3 regions of the Brevibacterium metallidurans genome follow, and region 2 is predicted to be linked to each of the others. Evidence: predicted binding sites of a transcription regulator. Region 2 holds the regulator's gene; each other region holds the start of a gene.
What was found. Region 2 encodes HrcA, which represses chaperone genes, less so after heat shock. Its sites were predicted from a motif close to TTNGCACTCGNNNNNNNCGAGTGCNAA; they were not measured.
Positions count from the first base shown of each region.

Region 1: a site for HrcA is predicted at 1,481-1,507, ahead of groL (chaperonin GroEL). Genes of this name have one in related genera too.
Region 3: a site for HrcA is predicted at 1,372-1,398, ahead of groES (co-chaperone GroES). Genes of this name have one in related genera too.

Region 1 covers NZ_BAAAAF010000004.1:40,357-43,565, forward strand. The annotation lists gene groL (chaperonin GroEL) at 1-1,325, opposite strand, end outside; gene AACX88_RS06700 (winged helix-turn-helix transcriptional regulator) at 1,607-2,017, opposite strand; gene AACX88_RS06705 (MFS transporter) at 2,161-3,209, shown strand, end outside.
Region 2 covers NZ_BAAAAF010000006.1:105,406-108,614, reverse strand. The annotation lists gene AACX88_RS09610 (DUF4870 domain-containing protein) at 1-344, opposite strand, end outside; gene AACX88_RS09605 (DUF3097 domain-containing protein) at 474-1,331, opposite strand; gene hrcA (heat-inducible transcriptional repressor HrcA) at 1,468-2,547, shown strand; gene dnaJ (molecular chaperone DnaJ) at 2,684-3,209, shown strand, end outside.
Region 3 covers NZ_BAAAAF010000003.1:129,761-132,969, forward strand. The annotation lists gene AACX88_RS05430 (ubiquitin-like domain-containing protein) at 6-1,211, shown strand; gene groES (co-chaperone GroES) at 1,555-1,848, shown strand; gene groL (chaperonin GroEL) at 1,890-3,209, shown strand, end outside.

The DNA.
Region 1 (3,209 bases), on a different contig from region 2:
TTGACGATGTTGGCACCCGTGGCCTCGTCGCCGGTGAGCGAGAGGTCCTCGAACGCCGTCTTGCCGGCCTGGATGAGGGCGACGCCGCCACCGGCGACGATTCCCTCTTCCACAGCGGCCTTCGCGTTGCGGACAGCATCTTCGATGCGGTGCTTGGTCTCCTTGAGCTCGACCTCGGTCGCGGCTCCGGCCTTGATGACGGCAACACCGCCGGCCAGCTTGGCCAGGCGCTCCTGCAGCTTCTCACGGTCGTAGTCGGAGTCCGAGTTCTCGATCTCGGCGCGGATCTGAGCCACGCGTCCGGCGATCTCGTCGGCGTCTCCGGCACCTTCGATGATGGTCGTCTCGTCCTTGGTGACGACGACCTTGCGAGCGGTGCCGAGCAGGTCGAGGGTGACGTTGTCGAGCTTGAGCCCGACTTCCTCGGACACGACCTGGCCACCGGTGAGGATGGCGATGTCGGCGAGCTGAGCCTTACGTCGGTCGCCGAAGCCCGGGGCCTTGACGGCCACGGACTTGAAGGTGCCGCGGATCTTGTTGAGCACGAGCACGGCGAGGGCTTCGCCCTCGACGTCTTCGGCGATGATGAGCAACGGCTTGTTGGTCTGCTGGACCTTCTCGAGGACGGGCAGCAGATCCTTGACGTTCGAGATCTTCGAGTTGACGATGAGGATGTAGGGATCCTCGAGGACAGCTTCCTGACGGTCGGTGTCGGTGACGAAGTAACCGGAGATGTAGCCCTTGTCGAAGCGCATGCCCTCGGTCAGTTCGAGTTCGAGTCCGAAGGTGTTGGACTCCTCGACGGTGACGACGCCTTCCTTGCCGACCTTGTCGATCGCCTCGGCGATGAGCTCACCGATCGCAGGGTCACCGGCGGAGATCCCGGCGGTGGCAGCGATCTGCTCCTTGGTCTCGATCTCGATGGCGTTGTCGAGCAGGACATCCGTGACAGCTGCCACGGCCTTCTCGATGCCGCGCTTGAGGCTGAGCGGATCGGCACCGGCAGCCACGTTGCGCAGACCCTCGCGGACGAGTGCCTGAGCGAGAACGGTGGCGGTGGTGGTGCCGTCGCCGGCGACGTCGTCGGTCTTCTTGGCGACTTCCTTGACGAGCTCAGCGCCGATCTTCTCGTAGGGATCCTCGAGTTCGATCTCCTTGGCAATGGACACGCCATCATTGGTGATGGTGGGTGCGCCCCACTGCTTTTCGAGCACGACATTGCGACCGCGGGGTCCAAGTGTCACCTTGACCGCGTCCGCGAGCTGGTTGAGGCCAGCTTCGAGTCCCCGACGAGCTTCTTCGTCGAATGCAATCATCTTTGCCATAGTGGCCTAGATCCTCCCTGATGGAGTGGACTGGGATCCCAGAGCAGTCGTCAGCGCCCGCGACGGCAGAGAGTGTGTCCGCATGTTCCATTCCACACGGGGACCACGCTCTCGAGACGACCGATGCGATCCCGAGGTTTTCACCACCACTAGATTTAGCACTCTCAGGGGGAGAGTGCAAACGAAATCCTCGCAGCACCCGAGATTCCGGGGAGTTTCGGAGGCACGCTCCTGGGCAGCCCGAACGCTTTCGGCTCAGCGCGAACGCTCGGGCCGAGGACTCAGCGACCGGCAGCGTCGCCGGGGTCGTTCTCCATGTCGGTGCCGCCGCCTGCCGCTTCGCGTTCGACATCGGCTGCGTAGTCGCGACCCCATGCGGCCATGGCGTCGAGGAGAGGCTGGACGTTCCTGCCGCACTCCGTCAGGCTGTACTCGACCTTCGGCGGCACCTCGGCGTAGACGGTCCTGTTGATGAGGCCATCGGCTTCGAGTTCCCGCAGCTGCCGGGTGAGCACGCGCGGGGTCGGCTCTCCCGCTGCTCGCCGGAGCTCGCCGAAGCGCATGACCTCGTGCCGCCCGAGCAGACTGAGCACGACCGGCTTCCACGCCCCGCCGAGCACGGCCACGGTCACCTCCGCCGCGCAGTTGTGCGACCACGAGGCGATGACGCCATCGACGCGGCTCCTCGGCATATCCGTCCTCCTTGCCGCACTCTCCCGTGCTCCCGGCATCGTCGTTCCCGACATCGTCGCCGGAGCTTCAGTATCAAATCTGTCAGTACTGGCCGATATTGTGCATACTTGTGCCCATCGTAGCGCGAGCTCACAGTGGAGTCATGACCACTCGACCTCCGTCATCCCCGACCACACCCGCTCCCGGCCTCTGGCCGACGATGGTCCCCCTGCTCATGGGAATCCTCTGCGGAGCGCTGGGGGTGAGCATGATCAACACCGCGCTGCCGGCCATCGCCCAGGACCTCGACGTCCCCGAGTCGATGCGCGCGTGGATCGTCGATGTGTACCCGCTCGCGACTGCCGTGACCATCGTCGTCGCAGCCCGCTGCGGGGATCGCTTCGGGCGACGCCGGATGTTCGTCCTCGGCACGATCGGCTACGCGGCCGCCGCTTCACTCGCGGCGCTCAGTCCCGGGCCGGCAGTCCTCATCGGCAGCCGCGTCCTCATGGGCATGGCCGGAGCCTTCGTCATCGCCAGCGTCGTCTCGACGGTCGGAGCGCTGTTCACGGGCCGCAGCCTCGTCATCGCGAACGGACTGTGGATGGCGGTCTTCGGCCTCGGGAACTCCTTGGGGCCAGTGCTCGGGGGCCTGTTCACGCAGCTGTGGGGGTGGCGATCCGTTCTCGCATCCTCCACGCCGCTCGCGCTGGCCGCGGCAGGATGCGCTACGGCCTGGCTGCTCGAGACCCGATCACCGACGCGGGTGCGCTTCGATCCGCTCAGCATCGTCGCATCGGGCGCCGGGGTCGGTGCCGTCGTCGCCGGAATCAAACTCTTCGCCGTCGATCCTCTGGCCGGGAGCCTGTGGTCTGCCTCCGGGCTCGTCCTTCTCGTGGCGTTCGTCGTCCGGCAGCGGCGATTGGACGCCCCTCTCATCGCCGTCGATCTGTTCACGCGTCGCCGGTTCTCATCGGCGGCGATCCAGCTGTTCGTGTCCGCGGCGACGGCCGCTGCGTCGATCTATCTGCTCAGCATCCATCTGCAGTCGACCTTCGGCCGCTCCCCAGCCACTGCCGGAATGGCGCTCGTGCCGCAGGCGGTGGCGACCGTGGCCGGTGGCCTGCTGGCGCCGTGGGTGGCGCTGCGGCTCGGCAGACCCGCCGCGATCGTCATTGCGCTCGGGCTCCAAGCGCTCGGTCTCGCTTCCCT
Region 2 (3,209 bases):
CCTCCGTAGCCCTGCTGGACTCCGTACTGCGGCTGGCCACCGTAGCCGGGCTGGCCGCCGGAGTTCTGCTGCGAACCGTACTGCTGCTGGCTGCCGTACTGCTGCTGCGATCCGTAGTTCTGACCGCCGTGGCTCTGCTGCTGCGAGCCGTACTGCTGCTGGCTTCCGTAGTTCTGCTGCTGCTGAGACCCATAGTTCTGCTGCTGCGAGCCGTGGCTCTGATGGCTGCCGTAGTTCTGCTGCTGGCTGTAGGGCTGCTGCGGGCCGGACGCCTGCGAGTAGTTCGGCGGCATCGGACGCGACTGGTTCTGCTCTCCGTTGGGAGGCTGCGGGGAGTTCGACATGAGGGTCCTTTCGAGAAGCTTCTGCACCCCCACCCTAGTCGAGGCGCGCCCTGCAAAGCGTGGGAGAGGCGTTCCAAGTTCATCACAAGTGCCCCGGAGACCCGCCCCTCAGCGCAGCGTCCTCGACCTTCAGTCGACGGTGACGAAGTCGATGAGCTCCTCGACCCGGCCTGAGAGCGTCGGCTCGACATCGGCGATCGTGGTCACGGACTTGAGAATCCGCACCCAACCGGCGGCGACGTCCCGGTGATCGGCGTGCGGCCAGCCGATGCGGGCGAGGATCCCCGTCTTCCAGTCCTCCCCGCGCGGCACGGTCGGCCACGCGCTGATGCCGACGACATGGGGTTTGACCGCCTGCCAGATGTCGACGTAGGGGTGGCCGATGATGTGCACGGTCTCCCGGTACCGGGAATCGGCGCGGACCGCCTCGGCGATCTTCGACTCCTTCGTCCCGGCCACGAGATGGTCGGCGAGGATCCCGACCCGGTGCCCCCGGTCGGGGGCGAACTCCGCGAGTTTGTCCGCGACATCGTCGAGCCCGCCCAGCGGCTCGACGACGACTCCCTCGATCCGCAGATCATCGCCCCAGATCTTCTCGACGAGCTCGGCATCGTGCTTGCCCTCGACCCAGATCCGCGACCCGCGGGCCACTCGTGCCTTCGCCCCGGCCACGGCACGCGACCCCGACGCCGTCCGGCCCGGAGCCGCGGGCTTGCGCTTCGGCAGCCGCAGATCGACCGGTTCGCCCTCGAGGAGGAACCCCGGTCCCAGCGGGAACGCCTTGAGGCCGCCGCGCCGATCCTCGAGTTTGACGACGATCCCGCCTGCGGTCTTCTCCGCCCCGACGACGGCGCCGACGAAGCCGCTCATCGCGTCTTCGAGCACCATGCCGAGCCCGAGCTCGACGGGACGCGACTTCTTGGGACGGTGGGAGGACGACGACGCACCCGAGAGCACGTCCGAACCGTAGCGATCAAAAGCATTCACAGCCCACCAGCGTAGTGAATGCGGCACCCGGCACGGCGGTGACCCGCGGGTCCCGGGACGGAAAGTGAAATCACAGGATAAGAGGCGTAGAATTGGCACTCGGAGTGTTCGAGTGCCAAATCCGGGGAGGAGTCCGATGAACGACAGCAGGCGCGCGCAGGTGCTCCGCGCGATCGTCGAGGACTTCGTCGCCACGAACGAACCCGTGGGGTCGAAGGCGATCGTCCAGCGGCACACCCTCGGGGTCTCACCCGCCACGATCCGCAACGACATGGCCCAGCTCGAGGCCGAGGGGTACATCGCCCAGCCGCACACCTCGGCGGGCCGGATCCCCACCGATCTCGGCTACCGGATGTTCGTCGACCGCATCGACGAATTCAAACCGCTCAGCCAGGCCGAACGCCGGGCGATCCTCCAGCTCGTCGACGGCGAGAGCGACCTCGACGGGATGCTCGACCGCACGGTCCGCCTGCTCGCGGGCCTCACCCACCAGGTCGCGCTCATCCAGTACCCCATGGTCTCGCAGGCCAAGGTCAAGCACATCGAGGTCGTGGGTCTGGCCGCCGGCCGGGTCCTCGTCGTCCTCATCACCGATGCCGGCCAGGTCGAGCAGAAGATCGTCGTCCTCGCCGAGGCGGTCGACGAGGACGGTCTCGCCCGCATCCGCGAGCGGATCAACGCCGAGTACGCGGGCCGCAGGCTCTCGCGCATCGACGCCCGGACATCGCAGCAGCAGACGGACGCCGAGGCGGCCGCCGGCACACCAACGAGCACCGAGACGGCCCGTGAGGACTCCGCTGACAGTGTGCCCGCAGAGGCGACGATCGCACGGATCCGCAACGCCGTGATCGACTTGGTCGCAGCGACCCGCGAAGAGCGGATCATCATGGCGGGGACGGCGAACCTCGCCCGTTCGGGCCAGGAGTTCGGCGAGCAGATGGCCCCGATCCTCGAGGCCTTCGAAGAGCAGGTCGTCCTCCTCAAACTGCTCACCTCGATGGCCGAGGACCACGCGGAGATCAGCGTGCGCATCGGCCGTGAGAACACTCACGAGTCCTTCAGCTCGACATCCGTCGTCGCCGCCGAATATGGTCGGGTGGCGGGTTCATCGGCCCGTCTCGCCGTGCTCGGCCCCACCCGCATGGACTATCCGACGACGATCTCGGCCGTGCGCGCCGTCGCCAAGTACGTCTCCTCGGCGCTCGACCGGGGATAGACGACACTGACCCAGAGACAGACACCCAGACCCGGGAACATCGCGCAGGTCCGCCCGCGTTGACCCACAGAGCACATCGACGAAAGAGACCCCGTCGCACACGACGGAGACCACCATCAGGGAGAGAGAAGTTTCAGTGGCCGATCACTACGAAACACTCGGAGTGTCCAAGGACGCTTCAGCGGCTGAGATCAAGAAGTCCTACCTCAAGCTGGCCCGCAAGTACCACCCCGACGTCAACCCCGGCTTTGACGAGGAGTTCAAGGCGATCTCGCTCGCCTACGACGTCCTCTCCGACCCGGAGAAGCGCCGCAACTACGACATGGGCGGCGGAGAGAACGGCCAGGGCTTCCCGGCCGGCGGCTTCGGCGGGTTCGGCGACATCTTCGAGACGTTCTTCGGCGGGGGAGGCGGCGGCGCCGGCGGTCCCATCCCGCGCATGCAGCGCGGCAAGGACGCCCTTGTCGGCGTCAACATCGACCTGCGCACCGCGGCCTTCGGCGGCACCGTCGACCTCGACGTCACCACCGCGGTCGTGTGCGAGACGTGCAGCGGAGCCGGCACCCAGGACGGCACCTCGATCGAGACGTGCTCGCTGTGCCACGGCTCCGGCAGCATCCAGCGCATGACCCGGACCCTGCTCGGCCAGATGGTGACGAACC
Region 3 (3,209 bases), on a different contig from region 2:
TTTCTGTGATTGATTTTCTCAAGAACCGCAAGGTGCAGATCGCCGCACAGGCGGTCGTCATCACCGGACTCGTCGGTGGTACGGGTGCCGTGCTCACCATGAACAAGCCGGTCACCCTCGAGGTGAACGGCAAGGCCGAGGAGATCCGCACCTTCGGCGGCACTGTCGGTGAGATCCTCGACAGTCAGAACATCGACATCGACAAGCGCGACCAGGTCAAGCCCGGCGTCGACGCGAAGATCAACCGCGATATGACGGTCACGGTCAACACGGCCAAGGACGTCTCGCTCACCGTCGACGGCAAGAAGACCGACGAGTGGACCAACGCGAACACCGTCGGCCAGGCGCTGGCAGACCTCGGCGTCGACGCCAAGGACGCGCAGCTGAGCGCCGAGGCGAGCGACAAGCTCAAGGTCGACGCCCCCACGAACATCGACGTCACCACGGCGAAGGCGCTCACCGTCGTCGCCGACGGCAAGGACGTCAAGGTCACCGCGCCCGTCGGCACCGCCGGCGATGCCCTCGAAGAGGCCAAGGTGACCCTCGACAAGGACGACTTCCTCTCCGTGCCCATGAACGCAGCCGTCACCGACGGACAGGTTCTCACCGTCAACCGGGTGGAGAACAAGACCGTCACGGAGAAGGAAGACATCAAGCCCAAGGTCGAGAAGAAGAAGTCCGACTCCCTCTACGTCGGCGAGACCAAGGTCGAGGACAAGGGCAAGACCGGTCAGAAGGAAGTCCAGTACCAGGTCAAGACCGTCAACGGCGATGAGGTCGAGAAGGAGAAGAAGGGCGAGAAGGTCCTCACCGAACCTCAGGCCAAGGTCGTCATCGAAGGCACGAAGAAGAAGGAGTCCTCCTCGGGCGGCTCCGACTCCGGTTCGGGCGACAGCGGCTCCGGCTCCGGTTCCGGAGATGGCGGTTCGAGCTCCGGTGGAGGCGGATCGATGTCGACCGAGGAGATCAAGGCGATGCTCGGCGGACCCGGCTCGAAGTGGTACCAGGTCGCCAAGTGCGAGTCGAACTTCAACCCGCGGGCGGTGAACAAGCAGAACAACGCGCACTTCGGTCTCTTCCAGTTCAAGCTCGCCACTTGGCGCAGCGTGGGCGGCTCGGGCAACCCGATCGACGCCAGCCCGCGTGAGCAGTTCGACCGTGCGAAGACGCTCCAGGCCAAGGCCGGCTGGGGACAGTGGTCCTGCGCCTGACCTGACCCCGCCGAGGCGGCTGATGCTTCCCGACGGGAGCTCACCTCCCGACGAGAGCAGAAGCGACGAGGGACTCCGGAATTCCGGGGTCCCTCGTCGCATCTCTGCGCCCGCACTCGGCGCCCCGAGACTGAGCTTTCGCCGAGAGCGTGAGGTTTTCCTGGCACTCGAGTTGACCGAGTGCTAAAGGAGTCATAGAGTCGAATTAGCACTGACGCTCAGTGAGTGCCAGTTTCATGAGACGGTCGAACACCTCGGCACCCGCGACGACGAGAGGTTCCTCAGGCAGCAGCCGCCGTCTGTCTTCACAAGAATTGAACCCAGCGAAGGGAGAGAGCCCGATATGTCGGTCTCCATCAAGCCACTCGAAGATCGGATCGTCATCCGTCAGGTCGAAGCAGAGCAGACCACCGCCAGCGGTCTGGTCATTCCCGACACTGCCAAGGAGAAGCCGCAGGAAGGCGAAGTCGTCGCAGTGGGCCCCGGCCGCGTTGCAGACAACGGCAACCGCGTTCCCGTCGACGTCGCCGTCGGCGACAAGGTCATCTACTCGAAGTACGGCGGCACCGAGGTCAAGTACGCCGGCGAAGAGTTCCTCGTGCTCTCGGCTCGCGACGTGCTCGCCGTCATCGGCTGAATCCCCTGAATCACTGACATACGACTGAGACAGGAGGACGAATGCCTAAGAATCTGGAATTCAACGACGAGGCCCGTCGTTCGCTCGAGAAGGGTGTCAACACCCTCGCCGACACCGTCAAGGTGACGCTCGGACCCCGCGGCCGCAACGTCGTTCTCGACAAGAAGTGGGGCGCCCCCACGATCACCAACGACGGCGTGACCATCGCCCGTGAGGTCGAGCTCGACGATCCCTACGAGAACCTCGGCGCTCAGCTGGCCAAGGAAGTCGCCACCAAGACCAACGACATCGCCGGTGACGGAACCACCACCGCGACCGTCCTGGCCCAGGCCTTCGTCAACGAAGGTCTGCGCAACGTCGCCGCAGGCGCCGCCCCCGGCGCGCTCAAGCGCGGCATCGAGACCGCCGTCGAGGCCGTCTCCGAGGAACTCGGCTCCATCTCCCGTGATGTGGCCGGCTCCGAGGAGATCGCGCACGTCGCCGGTCTGTCCGCCCAGTCGGAGGAGATCGGCTCGCTCATCGCCGACGCCTTCGACAAGGTCGGCAAGGACGGCGTCATCACCATCGACGAGTCCCAGGCTTCCGATGTGGAGCTGGAGATCACCGAGGGCATGCAGTTCGACAAGGGCTACCTGTCCCCGCACTTCGTCACGGATGCGGACCGCCAGGAGGCGATCCTCAATGACGCGCTGATCCTCATCAACCAGGGCAAGATCTCCAACATCCAGGAGCTCCTGCCCGTCCTCGAGAAGGTCCAGCAGGCCGGCAAGCCGCTGTTCATCATCGCCGAGGACATCGAGGGCGAAGCGCTGTCGACGCTGGTCGTCAACAAGCTGCGCGGCATCCTCAACGTCTGCGCCGTTAAGGCTCCCGGATTCGGTGACCGCCGCAAGGCCATCCTCGAGGACCTCGCCGTCCTCACCGGCGGGCAGGTCGTCACCCCGGACATGGGCATGAAGCTCGACCAGGTCACCCTGGACGAGCTCGGCAACGCCCGGACCATCACCGTCACCAAGGACACCACCACCATCGTCGATGGTGCCGGTGCCGATGACGCCGTGGCTGGTCGCGTCGCCCAGATCCGCTCCGAGATCGAGAACACCGACTCCGACTGGGACCGCGAGAAGCTGCAGGAGCGCTTGGCCAAGCTCTCCGGCGGTGTCGCCGTCATCAAGGTCGGCGCCGCCACCGAGGTGGAGCTCAAGGAGCGCAAGCACCGCGTCGAAGACGCTGTGTCCGCGACCCGTGCAGCCATCGAGGAAGGCGTCGTCGCCGGCGGCGGTTCGGCTCTCATCCACGCCGCCAAGGTGCTCGACGGCAAGGACTTCGGCCTCGACTACGACGGTGCCACCGGTGTGGAG